2 regions of the Brachybacterium sp. HMSC06H03 genome follow, and region 2 is predicted to be linked to the other one. Evidence: predicted binding sites of a transcription regulator. Region 2 holds the regulator's gene; the other holds the start of a gene.
The links. Region 2 encodes LexA, which represses DNA repair genes until DNA is damaged. Its sites were predicted from a motif close to TCGAACANNTGTTCGA; they were not measured.
Positions count from the first base shown of each region.

Region 1: the regulator LexA is predicted to act here: its motif matches at 1,973-1,988, upstream of HMPREF3159_RS15425 (HNH endonuclease signature motif containing protein).

Region 1 is NZ_KV788954.1:17,768-21,173, forward strand. It holds gene HMPREF3159_RS15420 (nucleoside hydrolase) at 1-203, shown strand, start outside; gene HMPREF3159_RS15425 (HNH endonuclease signature motif containing protein) at 223-1,962, opposite strand; gene HMPREF3159_RS15430 (MaoC/PaaZ C-terminal domain-containing protein) at 2,385-3,406, opposite strand, start outside.
Region 2 is NZ_KV788892.1:4,266-7,671, forward strand. It holds gene nrdR (transcriptional regulator NrdR) at 1-457, opposite strand, end outside; gene HMPREF3159_RS12175 (LysM peptidoglycan-binding domain-containing protein) at 486-881, opposite strand; gene lexA (transcriptional repressor LexA) at 1,052-1,747, shown strand; gene HMPREF3159_RS12185 (ATP-dependent DNA helicase) at 1,787-3,406, opposite strand, start outside.

The DNA.
Region 1 (3,406 bases), on a different contig from region 2:
CCCATGCCCTGACCGGCGAGTTCGCGAGCACTCGGCCGCTCCCCGTGGACGTCGAGCTCGCAGGGACGCTCACCCGCGGTCAGACCGTCGGCGACGAGCTGGGGCGATGGGGTCGGGGACCGACGGTGGAGCTGCTGGACGAGGTCCGGCCCGCCGAGTTCGTCGAGCACCTGCTGGAGACGCTCGAGGCCGGGCTGGGCTGAAGGTGCCGATGGCTCGGTCTCAGGCCGCGTCCTGCTCCGGTGGCCGTGCGCGTGAGCCAGTGGGCGGCAGGACCACGAGGTAGTCCACCCGGGCCGCTCTTCTCCCTGCGGGAGGATGCGGCCGCACTGTGCCCCCAGGTCGCGACGTCGCGGGCTCTGCGTCGGGAGCGGGCCCTTCGCCGAGAGGCCGCGCGTCCTCGGGGTGCACCTCGGCAGCCTGCACCTCGCCGTCCTCCTCCACTGCACGAAGCTCCGGCAGCGCGAAGCGTCGGTGCATCGGGGGGAGCACGTCATGGTCAGGGCCCGCAGCGCCGCCCTCGCGGACATCCGGAGCAGGCTGCGTCGTGCCCGCCTTCCGCAGGGCCGTGCCGACGGGGTCGAAGTTCACGCCGCGCCGCCTTGCGGTCTGTCCATAGCGGGTCGTCCATTCGACGGTGCGTCGTGTGCCGTCCTCGTCGGTGACCACTCGGGCTGTCGCGCCCGCGGCTTCCTTCTGGTTGTCGGCGGCGCAGAGCCCGTTGCCGTTGTCGCGGCTCGTCGGCCCGCCCTGCGACCAGGGGACGATGTGGTCGATCTGCCGGATGCTCGCATCGCAGTGCGGAGCCCGGCAGGTCTGGTGCGCGTAGCGGAGGAGGCGGCCGAGGCCGGCGGGGAACGCCCGCGCCCGGGACTCCACGGCGACGAGCTGCCCGTCCTCCGCGTCCTGGAGGAGCTTCCGCAGGGCGAGGACGACCTCGGGGTCCGGGTGCTCGAGCGCGCGGAGCATCTCCTCCCGGATGTGCTCGTACGGGACCGCACCGAGGCCCTCCACGGTCGCGGCGTCGGCATGGCCGGGCGCGAGCAGGGAGCGGTCGGTGATGATCACGCCGATGTCGACCACGGGCAGCTCGCCTCCCTCGCCGCGGCCGAGGACCGTGTCGGCGAGGAGATCGGCCATGATCTGCTGGTGACCGCGCCGGTCGCCGTCGGCCCGCGACCGCTCGGCGGCCACCGACAGCGTCTTGCGGATCCGCGCGGCGTCGAGGCCGGGCAGATGCGCGGTCAGGGTCGCCATGCCGTGCCGTCCGCGGCGCACGGTGACGCTGCGCTCCCGGCGCGCCACGCGATGACGCGCGGCCGCACCCTCGGGGTCCAGCGCGTGGAGGATCCTCGCGGCCTCGTCACCCCATTCCCCCGGTCCGCAGTCCTCGAGGTCCGCGAGATGCGCGCCGAGGATCCGGTCCACCTGCTCCCGCTGCGCGGGCGTCGCCGGCCCCATCGCCCGCCCGACCTGGTGACCTGCGGCGGGCATCGCCCGTCCCTGGGCGAGGGCCCGGAGCACGCGGGGCATCGAGTGGACGAGCCGCCTGCACGAGGACATGCTCTGCCCTGCGGACGATGTGGACTTCTTCAGCGCCGCAGCGGCCTCCGCACGAGCGACCCTCTGCGCCTGCCGGGGCGTCTCCCCGCGCTCGAGGCTGTCGGCGGCAACCGCCGCCTCGAGGCGGACGAGGGCACGCGCCTCGATCGCCGCCACCGCGCCGGAGAGCTTCCGCAGCTCCGTCAGCAGGGCGATCGTCCGCTGCGCGTCGAGCGCCTCGAGATCGGCCGATCCCCGCTCCCCGAGCCGTGCGAGAGCCGCCTTGGTCGCGACGACGTCGATGCCGTCGACGACGAGCTCCTCGACCCCCGCGAGGAGGCTCGGCGCGCCAACGGGCCGACGGGACTCCCCGTCGGACTCCGGAGGCTCCACGGCCCCGCCGCGCGAATCGAAAGACATGCCTGTATTTTCGCAGGCCTGTTCGACGACCGGAAGAGCTGCGCCATCACTACTGATCAGCAGTCCGAAATTGTGGACAACCATCCTGTGTGGAGGAGACGTGACGCTCACGCACCTCACGGCCATGGGGCCGGTCGCCGCGATCCACCGGAGGGAATGGGCGTCGCCGGCTCCACACCGTTTCGAACACCGCCTGGCTCCTGTTCGCGTCGTCGACCGATCACCGCTCGAAGAATCAGCAGGAGCAGCAGGAGCACCGACAGCGAGAGCGGCGGCGGTCGACGGGAGCATCCCGTCGACCACCGCCGCTGCAGACCCCGAGGCCGAGGTCTCCGGTCCCTCAGGGGCTCACCCCCGCCCTGCCCACCGCTCGTACGATGAGCGGCGAGGACACCGCCGGGACCGTCCCGACCCCGTCCCGTCTACCGCCCGAGCGTCGTCACCTCGACCTCGAAGCAGCGCCGCGGCCCCTTCTCCCCGCGGGCGGGCTTCCAGCCCACGCACCGCGCGGTCCCGGCCGATGGATCGTCCTCGAAGGCGACGAGCACGGAGCCGGGCAGCGTGACCGGGGCGTCGAAGGTGACGTCCCAGCGCAGCGGCTTCGACAGGTCCACCCTCGCCTCGGTGAAGGCGCGCGAGGCGGTGTACATCCCGTGCGCGATCGCCGAGGGGAAGCCGAAGGCCTTCGCGGTGACGGCGGAGAGGTGGATCGGGTTCACGTCGCCGGAGACCGCGCCGTAGCGCCGTCCGGTGTCCGCACCGAGCACCCAGCGGCCCGTCGGCTGCGGCGGTTCGAAGTCGCGCCTCGACCGCCCGCCGTCCGACGTCGCGGCGTCCGCCCCCGTCTCCCCGGCGCTCGCGGCCGACGACGCGGCACCCGAGGGCACGGCACCGGAGGACGGGGCACTGGAAGACGCAGCGCTGGAGGACGCGGCGCTGGACGGCGCCGTGCCCGAGGGCTCCGCCGCGGCCGGCTTCCCGCCCTTGACGAGATAGGTGGAGACGTCGGTGGCGATGATCTCGCCGTCCTCGCCGAGGATCGTCGAGACCGCCTCGAAGGTGCGGCCCTTGCGGTGCGGGCGCAGGTCCCGCACCCGGCACTCGACATCCACGAGGTCCCCCACCTTCACGGGCCGGTGCTGGAGCACCTGGTTGCGCAGGTGCACGAGGCCCAGCAGCGGGAAGGGGAAGTCGCGCCGGGCCATGAGCGCGAGCGAGACGGGGAAGGCGAGCACGTGCAGCACCCCGGGGTGGACCAGGTCCGTCGCGGGACCGCCCATCAGGTGGTCGAAGTCGCGGGCGCGCTCGGCGTCGATCCGCACCTTCCTCACCCGGTAGGTGATGTTCGGCAGCGTCTCCGCGCCGCCGCCCGCGCCGCCCTCTCCACCCTTCCCGCGCCTCCCTCCGAGACGGGAGCGGGGGTCGAGCGCGGCGGCGTAGATCG
Region 2 (3,406 bases):
CCTGCACCTGGGAGCCCTCGGCGCGCAGCCGCGCGATCGCGGCCTCGAAGTCGTCGAGGGAGTCGAAGTCCTGGTAGACGCTCGCGAAGCGCAGGTAGGCCACGAGGTCCAGCTCCTGGAGCGGCTGCAAGATCGACAGGCCCACCTGATGGGCGTCGATCTCCGCCTGCCCGCTGAGCCGGATGGTCTCCTCGACCCGCTGGGCGAGCAGGGCCAGCTGATCATCGCTGACCGGACGGCCCTGGCACGCCTTGCGGACGCCGGAGATGACCTTCGCCCGACTGAAGGGCTCGCTCACCCCGGACCGCTTGAGGACCGACAGCGACGCGGTCTCCGAGGTGGAGAAGCGTCGCGAGCAGCTGGGGCACTGACGGCGGCGCCGGATCGTCGCACCGTCGTCGGACGTGCGCGAGTCGACGACGCGCGAATCGGGGTGGCGGCAGAACGGACAGTGCATCCGCTCAGGGTACCGGTATGACCCCCGCTCAGCGCGAGGCATCCTCCAGCACGGGCAGCTCGAGCTGCTGACCGGCGGTGATCCGGCCCGTGGGCAGATGGTTGAGGCTGCGGACCTCGTCGACGAACTCGGCCTCGCCCATGCCCTCGGGGGCATGCTCGGCGGCGTAGTCCCAGAGGGTGTCGCCCGCCTCGACCGTGATCACGGCGGGCTGGGCGGACTCGGTGCCGGCGAGGGCGGCGGGGAGGTCGAGCGCGAGGAGGGCGATCGCGGCGACCGCGAGGCCGAGCAGGAAGGCGACGCCCGTGAGGAGGCGCCGCCCGCGGCGGGTCGGCTCGAGTCGAACACGCGGTCGAGCGACGGCCTCGCAGGCCTGCTCGTCCTGCCGCGGGAAGGGAAGGACCGTGGCGGTATGGGTACGCATCTCCGAACTCCTGTTCGATCGAATCTCTGTGCGACTGTAGTCCGCGGCGCTCGCGACACGCAAGAGGAGCATCGAACACATGTTTGGCATCCGCCGCGTGCCGCCCTACGCTGGGCCACGAGGACAACGGAACCCGATGGGTCCGACAGACGACGCCAGGAGACCGCACGATGACGCCGAGCACCCCCAAGCCGACCCGGGCCCGCGGCGAGGCGCCGGCCGACGAGCGCACCGCCGGCCTGACGCGCCGCCAGCGCCTCGTGCTGGAGACGATCAACGAGACCGTCGCCGCGCGCGGCTACCCGCCCTCGATGCGCGAGATCGGCGATGCCGTGGGTCTGACCTCGTCGTCCTCCGTCGCCCACCAGCTGCAGACCCTCGAGCGCAAGGGCTTCCTGCGCCGCGACCCCAAGCGCCCGCGCGCGATGGAGGTCGTGATGCCGGAGGCCGACGACGCCCCTGCCCCGCCCGTCGAGATCGAGCCCGGCGGCAGCTCGGTGAACGTCCCGCTGGTGGGACGGATCGCCGCCGGCATCCCGATCACCGCCGAGGAGCAGGTGGAGGACGTCTTCACCCTTCCCGAGCGCCTGGTCGGCGGTGGGGACCTCTTCCTGCTGCAGGTGGTCGGCGACTCGATGATCGACGCCGCGATCTGCGACGGGGACTGGGTGGTGGTCCGCTCGCAGAGCACCGCGGAGAAGGGCGAGATCGTCGCGGCGATGATCGACGGCGAGGCGACGGTGAAGACCTTCGTGCAGCGCGACGACCACGTGTGGCTGATGCCTCACAACCCGGCCTTCGCCCCGATCCTCGGCGACCACGCCGAGATCCTCGGCAAGGTCGTCGCGGTGCTGCGCTCGGTCTGAGCACCCGGGCTCGCGCGCCTCAGGAGCCCGCGGCGCGCCTCAGTAATCCGCGGCGAGCCTCCGGAGCGCGCCGAGGGCGACCTCGGGGTCGGCCGTCGGCCACAGCGGCGGCATCGACTCGCGCAGGAACGAGCCGTACCGCGCGGTCGACAGCCGCGGATCGAGCACGGCGACCATCCCGCGATCCGTCTCCCGCCGGATCAGCCGCCCCGCCCCCTGGGCCAGCAGCAGCGCGGCGTGCTGGCCGGCGACGGCCATGAAGCCGTTGCCTCCGAGCTGGGCGATCCGCTCCTGCCGGGCCGACATCAGCGGGTCGTCCGGGCGGGGGAACGGGATCCGGTCGATGGTGACCAGGCGCAGCGAGCGGCCGGAGACGTCCACGCCCTGCCACAGAGTGAGCGTGCCGAACAGGCTCGCGTCCTCGTCCTCCCGGAAGGTGCGCACGAGGTTCGCCATGGAGTCCTCGCCCTGCACCGCGACGGTCAGGTCCAGCCGTGCGCGGACGTGCTCGGCGGCGATCTCCGCGCCGCGGCGCGAGGAGAACAGGCACAGCGCTCCCCCGCGCGAGGCCTCCACCAGCTCGGTGAGGTGGTCCAGCATCGCCGGGGAGGGGCCGTCGCGGCCCGGCTGCGGGAGGTGGCGGGCGGTGTAGAGGATGCCCTGGCGGCGGTAGTCGAAGGGGCTGCCCACATCGATGCCCGCCCAGGCCCCGGAGTCCTCGGCGGCGGGGATCTCGTCCTCGGCGACCCGTCCGCGGCGGGCGAGGCCCACCTCCCCGGCGGCCGGCTCGAAGCGGCCGCCGAGGGCGAGCGTCGCGGAGGTCAGCACCACGGTCCGGTCCTCGAGGATCGCACCGCGCATCGCCGCGGCCACGCTCAGCGGCGCGACCTGCAGCGAGGCCCGGCCGGTCGCCTGCCCGCGGGAGACGGAGACGACGTCGTCCTCACCCGGGTCGCTCAGACGCTCGCACACGTCGATGATCTCCTGCAGGTTCGCCCGCACCGTCTTGCGCGCCCCGGCGGAGGAGTCGTCGCCGGCGTCCTTCGCGTCCGAGTGTGCGGTGCGCGCCTCGACGCGGACGTGGCCGACGGCATCGGCGAGCTGATCGGGCAGGTCTCCGAGCACGCGCCCGTCGGGGGCGAGCTCGAGCGCGGCGCGCAGCTCCTCCCCCGCATCGTCCAGCGCGGTCGCCGCGACGCCGAGGCCGCGCAGGTCCCGCACCGCGCCGCGCAGCATGCCGGGGTTGAGGACCTCGGTGACGGCGCTGGTGACCCGGGCGGTGAGGTCATGGGCCTCGTCGAAGACGACGACGTCGTGCTCGGGGATGATGCCGTGGCGGTCGAAGGAGTCGATCGCGAGCAGCGCATGGTTCGTCACGACCACGTCCACCTCGCGCGCGAGCTCGCGGCTGCGCTCGGCGAAGCAGTCCTGGATCATCGGGCAGGAGGTGCCGATGCACTGGTTCCCGGTGACGGACACCTGACGCCAGGCACGGTCCGAGACGGCGTCCTCGAGCGAGTCCCGGTCCCCGGTGTCGGTCTCCTCCGCCCATTCCCGCAGGCGCTTGACCTGGGTGCCGAGCTTCTCGCCGCCGGTGCGGGAGGGGTCCGAGGACGCCTCGGAGAACAGGGCGCCGGGCTCGATCTCGACCGGGTAGCC